3 regions of the Marinobacterium sp. NO-S09 genome follow, and region 3 is predicted to be linked to each of the others. Evidence: predicted binding sites of a transcription regulator. Region 3 holds the regulator's gene; each other region holds the start of a gene.
What was found. Region 3 encodes PhoB, which activates phosphate uptake and scavenging genes when phosphate is short. Its sites were predicted from a motif close to TGTCATANNNNTGTCANA; they were not measured.

Region 1 (5,297 bases), 380 kb from region 3:
GCCGTGGCTGAAAATCGACAGCGTCTGCAGGCCGAACTGGGTATCGCTCAGCCGCAATGGCTAACCCAGGTACATGGCGTTGCGGTGGTGGAAGCACGCAGCGATGGTCGGGTGCGAGAGGCCGATGCCTGCTGGACCCGCACCCCGGGTGTGGTCTGCACGGTGATGACCGCCGATTGCCTGCCGGTTTTGTTCGCCTCCAGTGACGGTCGTCAGGTGGCTGCGGCCCATGCCGGCTGGCGCGGACTGCTCAACGGCGTGCTGGAAGCGACCCTGGCCAGTTTTGATGACCCGGCCGAGGTATGTGCCTGGTTCGGGCCGGCGATTGGTCCGCTGGCGTTTGAAGTGGGGCCGGAAGTACGTGCCGCCTTTATGGCGCGAGATGCCGAAGCTGAGGCGGCGTTCAAACCCTCACCGACTCATGATGACCGCTGGCTGGCGGATCTCTATCTGTTGGCGCAGCAGCGCCTCAAGGCTGCGGGTATTCAGTCGGTCAGTGGCGGAGAGCATTGCACCTTCACCGAACAGCAAGACTTCTTCTCCTACCGCCGTGATGGTCGCACCGGCCGCATGGCCAGTCTGATCTGGATCGAACCGGCATAAAAAAGGCCCGGCCTCTTCAATTGAGAGCCGGGCCCTGTTCCACCTGCTCAGACAGCGTCAATGACGCCAGTGACGATCGCGCTCGTGGCGGTCGTGTTTGTGCCAGTGCTTGTGCTGCTTGTAACGCTTCTTGTAGTGCTTGTTGTGAAAGTGGCCATGTCGGTCGGGCTTGTCATAGCGTTTGACCAGAATCGTACGTCGACCTTCCGGGTAGTAATGCCGCTCAATCACCTGCACACGGCGGTGGCGATCATGGCGGTAGCGGTCGCGATCCGAGTGTCGATAGCGGTCTGAATAACGGTGGCGGTCTGAATCACCCTCCGCACCAATGGCTGCACCGACTGCCGCGCCGATCCCTGAGCCGACCACTGCACCATCACGACCACCCAGTTCGGAGCCAACCGCACTGCCGATAGCACCGCCAATGGCGGCACCGAGAATGGCTTCGCCGTTCAGATCGCGTGCCATTGCAGAGGCAGGCAGCAGGGCGGCCAGTACCAGTGTCAGAATATACCTGTTCATAAGGACTCTCCTCGTTATTGTACGGTCGATCGTCCCAGTCCGGCCGTTGGGGTACAGTCCCATAAGACACCCGTGCAGCTGAATTCAATCTTAAATTCCGCGCAGGTCTCTGCTCGCCAGCGGTAAAGTTATGTAAAGCCGAATCAGCAGCGGCCCTTCTTGGCTTGCCCCGGTGGGCAGAAGCTGGAGTGGTTATGTCGCTCACGGCGATAACCGTCATGATAGCGGCGATCATCTCGGTCGTAGTAACGGCGGTCCCGGCCGTCATCATGGTCGCGTGTATTCACGGAGGTGCCCACAGCCGCACCTATGCCGGAGCCGACAATAGCGCCTTCACGTCCGCCCAGTTCGGCACCCACGGCACCGCCCAGGGCACCACCAATGGCGCCACCAATGGCCGAGTCAATTGTCAGGTCATCCGCAGAGGCAAAACCTGGCAGCAGTGCCAGCGTCGCAATCGCGATGGTCATCTTGTTCATATCAGTCCTCCTGCCCACAGGGGCGTTTCATGCATTACATGAGACACCAGTGCGACTGAATCTGATCTGAAAATGCACAACAGAAAGGGAAAGAAGGGCGTTGGGAAGAGGGGGCGTCGGCCCCGGAAAAACAAAACGGGGGCGGCCCGACTGGACAGCCCCCGTTTGCGCTTAGCGGGTGAATCAGGCGCCGATGATGCCGCCGTCTTCACGCTGTACCACCATGATGGTGGAACGCGGTTTGCTGTTGCCACCCGCCGGGAAGTGCGACGGCGCGCCTTTCTCACCCGGGTGCTGAACGCCGATAAACACGGTGCGCTGGTCCGGTGAGAAGGTCAGGCCGGTGATTTCACAGGCGATGGGGCCGGTGGCAAAGCGACGGATTTCGCCGGTTTCCGGGTCGGCGCACAGCATCTGGTTGTTGCCCATGCCGGCAAACTCACCTTCGTTGCTGTACTTGCCGTCGGTCTGGATCCACAGGCGACCGGTCTTGTCGAAACCGATACCGTCCGGGCTGTTGAACATATTGTCGGCATTGATGTTATCGCTGCCGGCGTACAGGCCTTCAGCCACGGTCGGGTTACCGGCGATGGCGAACAGGTCCCAGTCAAAGCGGCTGTCGGTGTGGTCACCGTTGTGCGGCCACCAGCGCAGGATCTGGCCATAGTTGTTCTTGGCACGCGGGTTGGGGCCGCCCACCGGCTGGCCTTCCTTGCCACGGTTCTTGTTGTTGGTCAGGGTGCAGAACACGGCCTTGTTGTCCGGGTGTACGGCCACCCATTCCGGACGGTCCATGGTGGTCGCGCCCACCTGAGTGGCGGCTTCACGGGCGAAGATCAGCACTTCCGCCTGGTCGGCAAAGCCGTTGGCAGCGGTCAGGCCGTTCTTGCCGTGGGTCAGCTCGACCCATTCACCCTGACCCTTGATCTCGCCATCGTTGGCGCTGAAACGGGCCACGTACAGGGTGCCTTCTTCCAGCAGGTCGCGGTTGGCGGCCTTGTCGTTGGCGTTGTATTTGGCCTTGGAGACGAACTTGTACAGGTGCTCACCGCGCTCGTCATCGCCCAGGTACACGACCACGTGGCCGTTGTTGTCGATGGTCAGGGCAGCATTCTCATGCTTGAAACGGCCCAGTGCGGTACGTTTTTTCGGCGTGGCGTTCGGGTCCATCGGATCGATCTCGACCACCCAGCCGAAACGGTGCGGTTCGTTCGGGTGCTTGCTCAGGTCGAAACGCTCATCGTGACGGTACCACTGGTAATCACGGTTGCCGGATTTCAGGCCGTAGCGCTTGTCGCGTGCCGGCAGTTCAACATCGAAATCATCTTCCGGTGAAGCGAAGTACTTGTGGAAGTTTTCTTCACAGGTGAGGTAGGTGCCCCAGGGCGTTTCGCCGTTGGCGCAGTTGTTGAATGTACCCAGCGCACGAGTGCCCTTGGTATCGGCGGCGGTCTGCATCAACGCGTGGCCGGCAGCCGGGCCGGTCAGGTCCATCGGCGTGTAGGCGGTGATACGGCGGTTGTAATCGGAGGCCGGATCAACCTGCCACTCGCCCTTGGCGTTACGGCGGATTTCGAAGATGGACACACCGTGGGCCGCCTGGGATTTCTTCACTTCATCGGCGGTCAGGTCCTGCTTGCCACCGTGGGCAAACAGGTATTCCTGGTTGGTGTATTCGTTGTTAACGGCCAGCAGCGCGCGGTCTTCGGACAGCGGGAACAGGCTCATGCCGTCGGTGTTGTCACCGAACTGGCCGGCCTGGGCCGCGGCATTCTGGGTACCGGATTCATCAAACGCCGGAGCGCCCTTGATGATCGGGTCGCCCCAGGAGATCAGCGGCTTGGCCACATAGCCTTCGGGCACGACAAAGCTATCGGCAGTGCTGGCGGCAACGGCCTTGAAGCCCATCAGTTTGCTGGATTCAGAGCGGGTTGCAGCGGCTACAGCCTGAGCCAGCGGGCTGGCGGCCAGGAACAGTCCCATGGCAGCAGCACCGCCACGCAGGAAGTTACGACGGCTGACGCCCTTGGCCGTCATACGGTCGAAATCAGTCTGTTCCAGTTCCGGATGGTCTTCGGGGTCAAAGCGGTCGTTCTGGTTCATGGTCGGGTCCTGTAATGAGTATGGCAAAACAAACAGAACAGCTTTGTATCAGTATGACATGACAGGAATACGACAGCCCGGTATTGAATCAGTTGATGCTAATTTAATCAGCCCGGTGACTTGAAGCATTTGTGAATGCCCCTATCTATAGTGGTAACAGAAACTGCCGATCCGTCTGACTGCGTGTGTCGGACCCACGGCACAGAGAGATCCACAGGAGACCTCATGCGACCCGACAAATTTACCTCACGACTTCAAGAGGCCCTGTCCGATGCCCAGTCGTTGGCGATCGGCAAGGACCACAACATGATGGAGCCGATCCACCTGCTGGCAGCCTTCCTGCAACAGCAGAACGGTTCCGTTGCACCCCTGCTGCGTCAGGCCGGTGCCGACCGCATGACACTCACCGCCAAGGTGGGTGAAGCGCTGGACAAACTGCCGGTAGTGAGCAGCCCGGATGGTGAAATCCGTCTGTCCCAGAACATGGCGCGTCTGTTCAACCTGACCGACAAGCTGGCGCAGCAGCGCGGCGACCAGTACATCGCCAGCGAGCTGATCCTGCTGGCCATGCTGGATGACAAGAGCGATGCCGGCAAGGTGCTGAAAGACTGCGGTGTGAATCGCCAGTCACTGGAAAACGCCATCAACAACATGCGCGGAGGCGACAGCGTGGACGACCCCAATGCGGAAGAAACCCGTCAGGCGTTGGATAAATACTGTATCGACATGACCGAGCGCGCCGAGTCCGGCAAGCTGGACCCGGTGATCGGCCGTGACGACGAAATCCGCCGTACCATCCAGGTCCTGCAGCGTCGTACCAAGAACAACCCGGTGCTGATCGGTGAACCCGGTGTGGGTAAAACCGCCATCGTTGAAGGGCTGGCGCAGCGTATCGTCAACGGCGAAGTGCCCGAAGGCCTCAAGCGCAAGAAAGTGCTGTCGCTGGATATGGGCGCTCTGATTGCCGGTGCCAAGTTCCGTGGCGAGTTCGAGGAGCGCCTGAAAGCGGTGCTGAACGAGTTGGCCAAGCAGGAAGGACAGATCATTCTGTTCATCGACGAGCTGCACACCATGGTTGGCGCCGGTAAGGGTGAGGGGGCCATGGATGCGGGCAACATGCTCAAGCCGGCACTGGCGCGTGGCGAACTGCACTGCGTGGGTGCCACCACGCTGGACGAATACCGCCAGTACGTGGAAAAAGATGCCGCCCTGGAACGTCGTTTCCAGAAGGTGATCGTGGACGAGCCGAGCGAAGAAGACACTATCGCCATTCTGCGTGGCCTCAAGGAGCGCTACGAGATTCACCACGGCGTGGATATCACCGACTCCGCCATTATCGCAGCGGCCAAACTGAGTCAGCGTTACATCACCGACCGTCAGCTGCCGGACAAGGCGATCGATCTGGTGGACGAAGCCGGTTCCCGTATCCGCATGGAGATGGACTCCAAGCCGGAAGAGATGGACCGCCTCGACCGTCGTCTGATCCAGCTGAAAATGGAACGCGAAGCGCTGAAGAAAGAGAAAGACGAAGCCACCCGCAAGCGTCTGGCCGAACTGGAACAGACCATCAGCACGCTGGAGAAAGAGTAC
Region 2 (5,297 bases), 1.4 Mb from region 3:
TTGGCAAAAACCTGGCACGCATGGAGATGTGTATTTTTTTTGAAGAACTGACTAAACGGCTGCCGCATATGCAACTGGTGCCTGATCAGGACTTCAAGTATCTGCCTAACATCGCTTTCCGAGGCCCTGAAAACCTGTTTGTAGAATGGGATGCCAGCCTGAATCCTGAAAAGACAAATCCCGAGATTCTGGCGACACATGAGGCGATCAAAATCGGGTCGCCATCAAAGGAGGATATTTACCGTTCCGTCATCGTTGACCAGGTCAGCCATGAAGCAGACAACGTTATCGGTATCAGCTTCAAGAATCAGGACGGCAGTGAATTTCCAAGATGGTCACCGGGTGCACATATTGATGTGATGGTGGGTGAATATACCCGTAAGTATTCATTATGTGGTTATAACACTGACCGTAAAACCCTCGATATTGCTGTTTTACGAGAGGAGGGTGGCCGAGGCGGTTCCAAGTATATTCATGATAGCCTCAAAAAAGGCGACGCCCTTAAAATAAAAGGACCGAAAAGCAATTTCAGGCTGGATGAAAAAGCCGAGCGCTATATTCTGATTGCCGGCGGTATAGGGATTACGCCGGTTTTAACCATGGCAGATAGGTTGGCTGAACTGGGTAAGGACTATTGCCTGCACTACGCGGGTGCTGCCCGTGCCTCCATGGCATTTCTGAACCGTATTGAGCAGGATCATGCCGGGCGATTTGAGCTCTATCCGAAAGCGGAAGCCAAGCGTGCTGATCTACAGTCTCTGGTAGCAACGGCTGATGCGAATACCCGTATTTATGTCTGTGGCCCGGACCGCATGATAGAAGCGTTGGAGCAGCTGTGTGAGCCTCTGTCCGACAACATTCTTCACTTCGAGCACTTTACTGCCAAGCATGAAACCTTCGATACCAGCAATGACACAGCCTTTGAGCTTGTGCTGGCCAACTCAGGCATGGTCGTGACGGTTGAGCCCGGTCAGACCGCGCTTGGTGCTCTCAAAGCTGCGGGGGTGGACGTTGAAAGTGATTGTGAAGAAGGGCTGTGCGGCAACTGTGAAGTTGAAGTGCTTGAAGGTGATATCGACCATCGAGATAACGTCTTGGCCCGCTCTGAAAAAGCTGAAAACAAACGCATGGTGACATGCTGTTCACGGGCTAAATCACGATCAATAAAGATTGCACTATGAGTGTATTCAGGAGGTTTTTATAAAAAGGATCGTTTTTGAATAGGAACCCGATGAGTAACTGCTAAACAGTATCTGATCAATAAGCATCCTATGCTGTAGATTTTGTGTGAAAAACAGGAGCAATAATAATGATAAAAATGAAACTGGCTAAAAATATCGCGGCAATGGGCCTTGGCCTTGCCATGTCTGCTGCTGCATCGGCAGAGACGGTAATGAATGTATTTACCTGGCTGCCGCCAACACATGCACAAAATGCCACCGTTTGGCCGACATGGGCCAAGTGGGTTGAAGACGCGACTGAAGGACGTGTGAAAGTTAATATTGAGCGCACGTCGAATAACCCGGGTCAGTTGTTTCAGCTGGTTGAAGACGGGGTCGCGGATGCTGCCTTTACGTTTCATGGCTTTGTTCCAGGGCGATTCCCCTTACAGCAGATAGTAGAGCTGCCGGGTTTGGGGGTAAATGCCGAAGCGGCTTCAGTTGCACACTGGCGCGTATATGAAAAGTATCTGAAACCGGCTGGTGAACATGAAGGTCTGGTGCCCATTGCGTTCTTCTCGCACGGCCCGGGTGTCATTCAGACTAACTTCCCGGTGAATTCTCTGGCGGATCTTGAGGGCAAAAAGATTCGTATTGGCGGCGGCGTGCAGTCAGACATTGGTGAGCGTCTTGATATTACTCCCGTGTCGGCGCCCGGAAATAAAGTGTATGAACTACTCCAGCAGGGCGTAACCGACGGTGTATTCATGCCGTTGAGTGAGCAGAAAGCTCAGCGTTTGGCAGAGGTTGCCCCTAACGTAACAGTACTTCCTGGCGGCATGTATATGGGGAGCTTTGTCATGTTCATGAACCCCGATTTCCTGGAAGGGTTGAGCCAGCAGGACCGTGAGGCGATCATGAGTGTGTCGGGCGAAAAACTGTCTGCTATGGCAGGGAAAGCCTGGGATGCGGCTGATACGGATGCGCTGGCATATGCTCAGGCACAGGGTGGCAATATAACGCTGCTCAAGAAAACGGATGCCATTACCACGGACTTTGCTGACAAGGTGAAAGGCCTTGATGAAGAGTGGATTGAGTCAGTTAAAGACTCGGGAGTGGATGCCCGAGCGGCATTGGATGAATTGCGCGCTATCGCAAAAGAGTACTACGAAGCGCACAACTCCTGAGTCCAACGTAGCAGGGGGAGGGGCAGGTTGTCTCTCCCGCCTGTTCAGCACCCTCAAATGCCAAGCTGTTCGGCGAGCTGCCTGGCCGTATGTTGAACAGCCTCAATTGCGTTTTTTGTATCCAGGTTGTCCATTGCCACGACACCAATAGAGCACTCCAGCAAGGGTTCGCTGTTGCGGGTTTTAACCGGGCTGGCAACGCCTACAGCACCTGCCTGCAAGTGCCCACGCGTCAGACTGTAGCCATCCTTGCGTGCCTGAGTAACAATTTCCGGCTCATCAGCACTGGGCTCGCGATTGGAAAGGATCGCGATTCCGGCAGCACCCTGGCTGAGAGGGTGTTGGCTACCCACGCGATACCCCACGCGTAAAATCCCCGCATCACTCTCCTCTACCATGATCACACAGCCTTTATCCCCCTGGGCTACACAGACAAAAGCAGTAGCGGCGGCTTTACGTGCCAGAACCTCCAGTAGCGGCTGGGCTCGGGATCTGAGTTGCGGGAGAAAACGGTGTGAATACATCAGGGCTGCTGCACCCAGATGGATGTGTCCTGACTCTGATCGGACAACCAGACCATGATCTTCCAGAGTGGCAATGATGCGGTAGGCAATTGCCCGGTTAATCTCCAACTCCTCTGCGAGCTTAGCCACTGTTATCCCGTGCTCGGCTTTGGAAATCAGCTCGAGTGCATTGATGCCTCTGTCCAGAGTTTGGAGTGTGTTCTTCATTGTGTGATGTCTTTCGGAAAATGTAGCTAGGATGATAACAGCTCGGATGTACGGAGTTGTAATGCAATGAATCACTGCTGAGTATGTGCTATTCGCGGATGAGTATTCGGGGCGCAAGTGAGCATTTCCAAGTGTGCAATGCAGTAGCAAATCGATATGGCAGAAATGTGTCAGTATTCGCCGCAAAAAAACTTTTGAGCGCTCCCAACACCTGCCTTAGAGCCCCAGACCACACCTGATCAGGCGTCTAAGCCATGCATTAGAATTTCTCGGTCATTCGCACAGAAACCCTCCATTTTTATCCGCCAGCTCCCTCCGCAGAATAGCGCCATCCAAGTCATCCAAACCTATTTGAATGGATCGCCAACATGTCTGTTGAACAACAGCAGGAAACCCCAGAAACCCGTGCTCGCCAGCACTGGATGGGTGTACTGGCCAAGTCCAGTGTCGAGGCGCTGCAACAGCGCTGGCAGGCACTTTCGCTGGAGCCTGAATATCAATTTATCCGCAAGCCGGAAACCGGTCTGACCATGCTGCGTGGCCGTGTCGGCGGCAGCGGTCAGCCGTTCAATATGGGCGAAATGACGCTGACGCGCTGTGCTGTACGTCTGGCCAGCGGCACTCTTGGTGTCAGTTATGTATCCGGTCGCAACAGTCAGCATGCCATTACCGCGGCACTTGCTGATGCCCTGTTGCAGGAACGGAGTACCCAAAGCCTGCTGCAGCGTGAGCTGATCGAGCCCTTGCAGGCCGATCTCAAGGCCGAGCGTCAGCAGCGTGCGGCCCAGGCCAACAGCACCCGCGTTGATTTCTTCACACTGGTACGAGGAGAAGACTGATGGCTGTCAGCAGTAACGAACTGATCGCCGGCTTCGCCGATCCGGTCCAGGCATCCCAGCAGGTGTTCCGTGCCGCGCTCAAGGCGATGAGCGAACCGGGTACGTTGATGCAGATCGATTATCTGGAACAGGCGCCCAAGGGGCTGGACCTGTCCACCTGGCAGCTGGCACTGAGCCTGCTCGACCCCGATACCCGGGTCTGGCTCAGCCCTGCTTTGGCAGCGAGTGATGCGGTAATCAGCAACCTGCGCTTTCACTGCCAGTGTCCACTGGTGGATAACCCTTGTGATGCTGACTTTGCCATCGCCCTGCACAGCGAACTGCCGCTGCTGGCCGAGCTGAACTGGGGTACGTCGGAATACCCGGACCGTTCCACCACGCTGATGGTACAGGTGCCGGCGTTAAGCGAAGAGGCACACTGGAGCCTGAGCGGCCCCGGTATCGAGCACACCCGCACACTGCGCATCGCCGGCCTGGGCGAGCCCTTCCGCAGTGACCTGATCCGCAGCCGCCAGCGTTTTCCGCTGGGTATCGACACTTTCTGGTGCTGCGACAACCGGCTGACTGCGCTGCCACGCACCACGGCAATTGAGCCACTTAACACAGAACAGGAGGCCTGCTGATGTACGTAGCCGTAAAGGGCGGTGAAAAGGCGATCGACAACGCCCATGCCCTGATGCGCACTCAGCGCCGTGGCGACAGCGCCATTGCCGAACTGAGTGTTGACCAGATTCGCCAGCAGCTGCCGCTGGCCGTGGACCGGGTGATGAACGAAGGCTCGGTGTACGACCCGGAACTGGCCGCGCTGGCACTGAAACAGGCCAGTGGCGATGCGGTGGAAGCGATTTTCCTGCTGCGTGCCTACCGCACCACGCTGCCGCGTTTTGGTTACAGCGAGCCGCTGGATACCGAACAGATGCAGATCGAACGCCGCATCTCCGGAACCTTCAAGGACCTGCCGGGCGGCCAGATTCTGGGCTCCACCTATGACTACACTCACCGTCTGCTGGATTTCAGTCTGCTGGCGGCGGGCGAAGCGGAAGTGGCGCCGGAAGAAGCCAATGCCCTGTCTGAAGCGCTGGCCGCCGGCAACAGCTGCCCGCGGGTGCTGGAACTGCTCAACAAGGAAGGCCTGATCGAACAGAGCCGTGAAGCAGGTCAGGGCGGCTCTTTTCAGCAGGACAAGGCACCCCGTGACCTGACCCGCGAACCGGTCAACTACCCGGCCGAGCGCGCCGTGCGTCTGCAGAACCTGATCCGCGGTGACGAGGGCTTCCTGCTGTCACTGAGTTACGCCTCCATGCGCGGCTACGGTGACAGCCACCCCTTCTCCGGCGAGATGCGCACCGGTCGCGTCAGTGTCGAGATGGTGCCGGAAGA
Region 3 (5,297 bases):
CAACCATGGGCGTTTCCTCAATGCCTGCCTGGAAACGGCAGCCGTGACCGAGAACTTTTGCGAGGGTGTGCCCGCATTTCGGGAAGAGCCCACCGAAGATGACAAGAGCTGGGCCAAGTATGCCTGCTGGGATCGAAACATTCGGGGTGAAGGCTGCCGTTTGTTGATGCGTCAGCAGCAGCTGTTCTGCTCGGATGGCAAAGCGGCCGACGCCAGCGACGCGGCCGCACCCGCATCAGCGGACGGATAACACCAGTTTGCCGCGGATGTGGCCCTGGGCACTGAGGCGGTGTGCCTCGGCGGCCTGATCCAGTGGCAGGCTGTCCGTGATGTTCAACATGACCTTGCCGCTGGATGCCAGCATAGCCAGCTCATGCAGCTGTGCGGCATCCGGGCGGGCCCGAATACCACTGACTTTCAGTCCCTTGGCTTCGCCGGCTGCAATTACTTCTGCTGCCGTTACCGAGGGCAGTGTCACCATACGGCCATGAGGGTTCAGGCAGTCCAGTGCCTTGATTGCGGCTTCGCCCCCCACACCATCGATGATCAGATCGGCATCATGGATCAGATTTTCTACCTGCTGGCGGGTGTAATCAATGACATCGTCACAGCCCAGACTTTGCAGGAACGCCTTGTTGGTGCCGGATGCGGTGCCGATCAGGTGAGCGCCTTTCCACTTGGCCAGCTGCGCAGCCAGGTGTCCGACTCCGCCGGCCGCGGCCAGTACCAGAACGTTCTGGCCGGATTTCAGTTCGCCCGCTTCAAACAGTGCCTGCCAGGCGGTCAGGCCTGCCAGGCCAAGGCCCGCCGCAGACACCGGGTCCAGCGCCGCCGGGCGCAGGCAGACCTGGTCAGCAGGTGCGATCAGGTATTCGGCATAGCAGCCGGCCGGCTGCGGGAACTTGATAAAGCCCAGCACTTCATCACCTGAGCGAAACTGCTCCACACCCTCTCCGAGGGCTTCCACGGTGCCGGCAAATTCCCAGCCGGGGCAGAAAGGCAGGGCGTCGATAAAACTGCTGGCGCCACCGCCGGAACAGGTTTTCCAGTCGATCGGATTGACCCCGGCGGCACGGTTGTGAATCAACACTTCACCCGGCCCCGGCGCTGGGCAGTCGATCTCCTCTAGGCGCAACTGCTCAGGGCCGCCAAAGTCATGGATGCGAATGGCTTTCATGTTAACCTCTCCGGTCTTGTTGGCCTGCCTGCGGGCAGGGCCGGTCATTCAGTTGTCATGCTGCAAGAGTAAATGGATCTGGCCTGACCTGGCAAACTTTCGTTGAGGAGGAAAAATGAAAGGAAACCCTGTACGTGGCGCCAGTTACTTGCTGCGCGGAGCGGCCATGTTACCCCAGCCCGGCCTGCGCCGTTTTGTGCTGGTGCCGCTGGTGGTGAACGTGTTGCTGTTTATCGGGGCCATCTGGTTGTTGGTGGACCAGTTTAGCGTACTGATCGATTATTGGCTCGGTTTTGTGCCGGATTGGCTGGACTTCCTGTACTGGCTTTTTTGGCCATTGTTCGCCCTGCTGGTGCTGGTCGGGGTCTATTATGGTTTCTCCATTGTGGCCAACCTGATCGCGGCGCCTTTTAACGGATTTCTCTCGGAAAAGGTCGAACGGCGCCTGCGCGGCGATCCCATCAACGATGAAGGCTGGATGGAAGTGCTGGCCATGATTCCCCGTTCACTGCAGCGAGAACTGCAGAAGCTGGCCTACTACCTGCCACGCTTTCTGCTGATTCTGGTCATCACCTTTATTCCGGTGGTCAACCTGATGGCCCCGCTGCTCTGGTTCCTGTTCGGGGCCTGGATGATGTCGATCCAGTACTGTGACTACCCGATGGATAACAACAAGGTGAGCTTCCCGCAGATGCGTCAGCTGATGAAAGCCAAGCGCGTTACCTCGGTAGGCTTTGGTGCGCTGGTGCAAGTGGGCATGCTGATACCGGTGCTCAACCTGTTCGTGATGCCGGCAGCGGTCATCGGCGCCACCCTGTACTGGGTTGAAGAATACGCCGGCGAGAGCCGAGAGCTCAGGGACGTGCGGAATTAATCCGCGTCCCTGACCGGTACGACCATGTCGGGCGGGAAGTGGCAGGTAAAGGTGCTGCCCTCGCCCGGTGTGCTGTCGATAGTCAGGTGGCCATCGTGGCGTACCAGAACATGCTTGACGATGGCCAGCCCCAGGCCGGTGCCCCCGCTGGCCGACGAGCGGCTCTCATCGATACGGTAGAAACGTTCGGTCAAGCGCGGGATATGCATCGGTTCTATGCCGATACCATCGTCGGTGACGGAAAAGTGCCCGCCTTCCGTATCGACCCACCAGCGCAAGGTGATGGTGCCGTTATCCGGTGTATAGCGCACCGCATTGAACACCAGATTGGAAAAAGCGCTCTGCAGCTCGTTTTCCTGCCCCAGCAAGTCGTAATTGGAATCAACTTCCACCACAAACGAGTGACCGCGGTCCATTGACAATGCCTGTGCATCATCGTGCATCTGGCGTATCAGTGATTGCACGAAGATCGGGTGTTCATCGCTGATGTGCTGGCTGGCTTCCAGTCGCGACAACAGCAGCAGATCAGTCACCAGGCTTTCCATGCGGCGTGCCTGCTGCTGCATCTGGTTCATGCCGCGCGCCAAGGGACGGGGCAGGTCCTGATCCAGAAAGGTCTCAAGGTAGCCACGAATCACCGTCAGCGGGGTGCGCAGTTCGTGAGAGGCATTGGCAACGAAGTCCTGACGGGTCTGCTCCAGGCGCACCAGACGGGTGATATCGCGGGCCACCAGCAGGCGGTCGCCTTCACCGAAGTGACTGATCTGGTATTGCAGACGGATATCGCCGTTGACCGGTGACGGCAGCTCCAGAGGTTCCTGATAGTGCCCCTTGCGGTAGTAACGGACAAAACGGGGGTCACGCAGCAGGTTCATCAGCGGTTTGCCACGGTCAGAGGCGGCGCGAAGACCCAGTAAACGGTCTGCGGAGCGGTTCCACCATTCCAGGTTGTTCTGGTTGTCGACGATGACAATGGCATCTGTCAGGGCGGCGGAGGACTGCTGGAAACGGGAGATAATGCCGCGCAGGTACTGTTCGCGGGAGCGGCCACGCTTCTGGGTGCGCGCCAGTTCGTCAAAGAGGTCGCCCCAGGCACCCTTGGCCTCCGGCGGCTCCGAGCCATCTTCGCGTTGTAACCACTCGCTAAGCTGGCTGAAACGTTGAGCGTGGTAAATGCTGCGCACCAACAGGCCCACGGCCAGGCCGGCCATGGGATAACCAAACAGAGCGCCCAGCGTCAGAGAAGCCAGCGCACACAGCAACAGGTTGATCAGCATTGCATGTCGAGATACATGCATAAGCGGGCTCCATCCGGTGGAAAATCAACGGTGCACAGGTATCAGGCGACCTGTGCCGAGAAACGGTAGCCGGTGCCACGGACCGTTTGTACCAGGTAGTCATGGCGGCTGCCCAGTGCCTTGCGCAGACGGCGGATATGCACGTCGACGGTGCGTTCTTCGACGTAGACATTACCGCCCCAGACCATGTCCAGCAACTGGCTGCGGGAATAGGCACGGTCCGGGTGGGTCATGAAGAACTGCAGCAGGCGGAATTCGGTCGGCCCTAGTTCCAACGGTGCTTCGTCAGCCGTGACTCGGTGTGACACCGGGTCCAGGGTCAGGCCATCAACGGTAACTGGTTCTTCAACACCCTTGGGTGTAGTGCGGCGCAGTACCGCCTTGAGGCGTGCAACCAGCTCACGTGGGGAAAAGGGTTTGGTGATGTAGTCATCGACACCCGTCTCCAGGCCCTGGATCTTGTTGTCTTCGTCGGTCTTGGCAGTCAGCATGATGATCGGGATATCCGCGGTCACCTCTTCCTTGCGCAGACGGCGGGCAAACTCGACACCACTGGTGCCGGGCATCATCCAGTCCAGCAGAACCATATCAGGCTTTTGGTCGATGATCTGGGCGTGCGCATCCTGAGCATTGTCGGCTTCGGAACATTCGTAACCGGCCATTTCCAGGGCCACGGCAATCATTTCGCGGATCGGCGCTTCGTCGTCGACGATCAGTACGCGTTTTGATGCAGACATCGTTTCTGCCTCATTTACAGAAGTTATCGGAGGCTAGTATTACAAGACGTTTCGGTTACATTAATATGACAAATCCGGTTTTTGTCCAGTCACGCCTTTATAACAACGCGTAGTCTGCCGCCAGGCCCAACAGCACTGCCAGCTCGGCATAGTGGTTGTTGAGGAAGGCACGGAAGCAGGGCATGCGTTCGCGATGGCGAATCAGCCACTGCTGGAAGATGAAGAAGCCCAGCGCCACGACCAGCCCCAGGTGGAACCAGATCCCCAGTTGCTCGATGGCGCCTACCCACAGCAGTACGCCCAGCGCGGCCAGTTGCAGTAGCCCTACCATCAGCTTATCCAGACGCCCGAAGAGTACGGCAGTAGATTTCACCCCGATCTTGAGGTCGTCATCCCGGTCCACCATGGCGTACTGGGTGTCGTAGGCCACGGTCCAGAGCAGCTTGGCTGCGTACAACAGCCAGGCGGTCAACGGCAGCTGTTCCTGTACGGCGGTAAAGGCCATGGGAATGGCCCAGCCAAAGGCGGCCCCCAGCACCACCTGCGGCAGGTGGGTATAGCGCTTCATGAACGGATAGACGAACGCCAGTGCCAGCCCGCCAAAGGACATCAGGATGGTCATCGTATTGGTAAACAGAACCAGTACAAAGGACGCCAGCATCAGGCCGACAAACAGCCAGATTGCTTCACGCTCTGTCACCCGGCCCGAGGGCAGGGGGCGTTGGTGGGTGCGTTTGACGTGACCATCAATATGGCGGTCGGCAAAGTCGTTGATGACACAGCCGGCAGAACGGGTCAGGAACACGCCCAGACAGAAAATCAGCAGCAGGTGCAGGGGCGGCAGGCCTTCAGCAGCGATCCACAGCGCCCAGAGCGTGGGCCAGAGCAGCAGGTAGGTGCCGATCGGCTTGTCTGCCCGCATCAGGTGAACATAGGCCTGCAGGCGTGCTTTCAATGGACGTTCGGCTGACATCTCCACGGTGGAACTCCGGCTCACAAGATCAGAGCGGGTATTGTACGTGCTCCATGGCCGGTAGAAAAACCTCACACACCAGCAAGGGTTTGTTGTGCAGGCGGAACACCGAGCGCCGTGCCCAGTATTCCTGGCCGTGTTCATCACGCATGGGGGCCGAGACCAGCGGGCTGCGGCTGAGGCTGGGGTCACGGAACATCAGTGAGCCCAGCGAACGGCTGCCGATCAGGCGCAGGCG

Region 1: the regulator PhoB is predicted to act here: its motif matches at 3,765-3,782, upstream of O3C79_RS00435 (PhoX family protein).
Region 2: the regulator PhoB is predicted to act here: its motif matches at 3,234-3,251, upstream of phnG (phosphonate C-P lyase system protein PhnG).

The regions. Positions count from the first base shown of each region.
Region 1 is NZ_CP168954.1:81,765-87,061, reverse strand. Features, by position in the region: gene pgeF (peptidoglycan editing factor PgeF) at 1-603, shown strand, start outside; gene O3C79_RS00445 (YMGG-like glycine zipper-containing protein) at 661-1,125, opposite strand; gene O3C79_RS00440 (YMGG-like glycine zipper-containing protein) at 1,269-1,604, opposite strand; gene O3C79_RS00435 (PhoX family protein) at 1,788-3,707, opposite strand; gene clpB (ATP-dependent chaperone ClpB) at 3,933-5,297, shown strand, end outside.
Region 2 is NZ_CP168954.1:1,820,235-1,825,531, forward strand. Features, by position in the region: gene O3C79_RS08460 (cytochrome P450/oxidoreductase) at 1-1,181, shown strand, start outside; gene O3C79_RS08465 (TRAP transporter substrate-binding protein) at 1,310-2,347, shown strand; gene O3C79_RS08470 (IclR family transcriptional regulator) at 2,401-3,078, opposite strand; gene phnG (phosphonate C-P lyase system protein PhnG) at 3,447-3,917, shown strand; gene phnH (phosphonate C-P lyase system protein PhnH) at 3,917-4,540, shown strand; gene O3C79_RS08485 (carbon-phosphorus lyase complex subunit) at 4,540-5,297, shown strand, end outside.
Region 3 is NZ_CP168954.1:459,589-464,885, forward strand. Features, by position in the region: gene O3C79_RS02315 (hypothetical protein) at 1-250, shown strand, start outside; gene O3C79_RS02320 (NADP-dependent oxidoreductase) at 236-1,177, opposite strand; gene cysZ (sulfate transporter CysZ) at 1,293-2,051, shown strand; gene phoR (phosphate regulon sensor histidine kinase PhoR) at 2,048-3,349, opposite strand; gene phoB (phosphate regulon transcriptional regulator PhoB) at 3,391-4,086, opposite strand; gene ubiA (4-hydroxybenzoate octaprenyltransferase) at 4,184-5,059, opposite strand; gene O3C79_RS02345 (chorismate--pyruvate lyase family protein) at 5,088-5,297, opposite strand, start outside.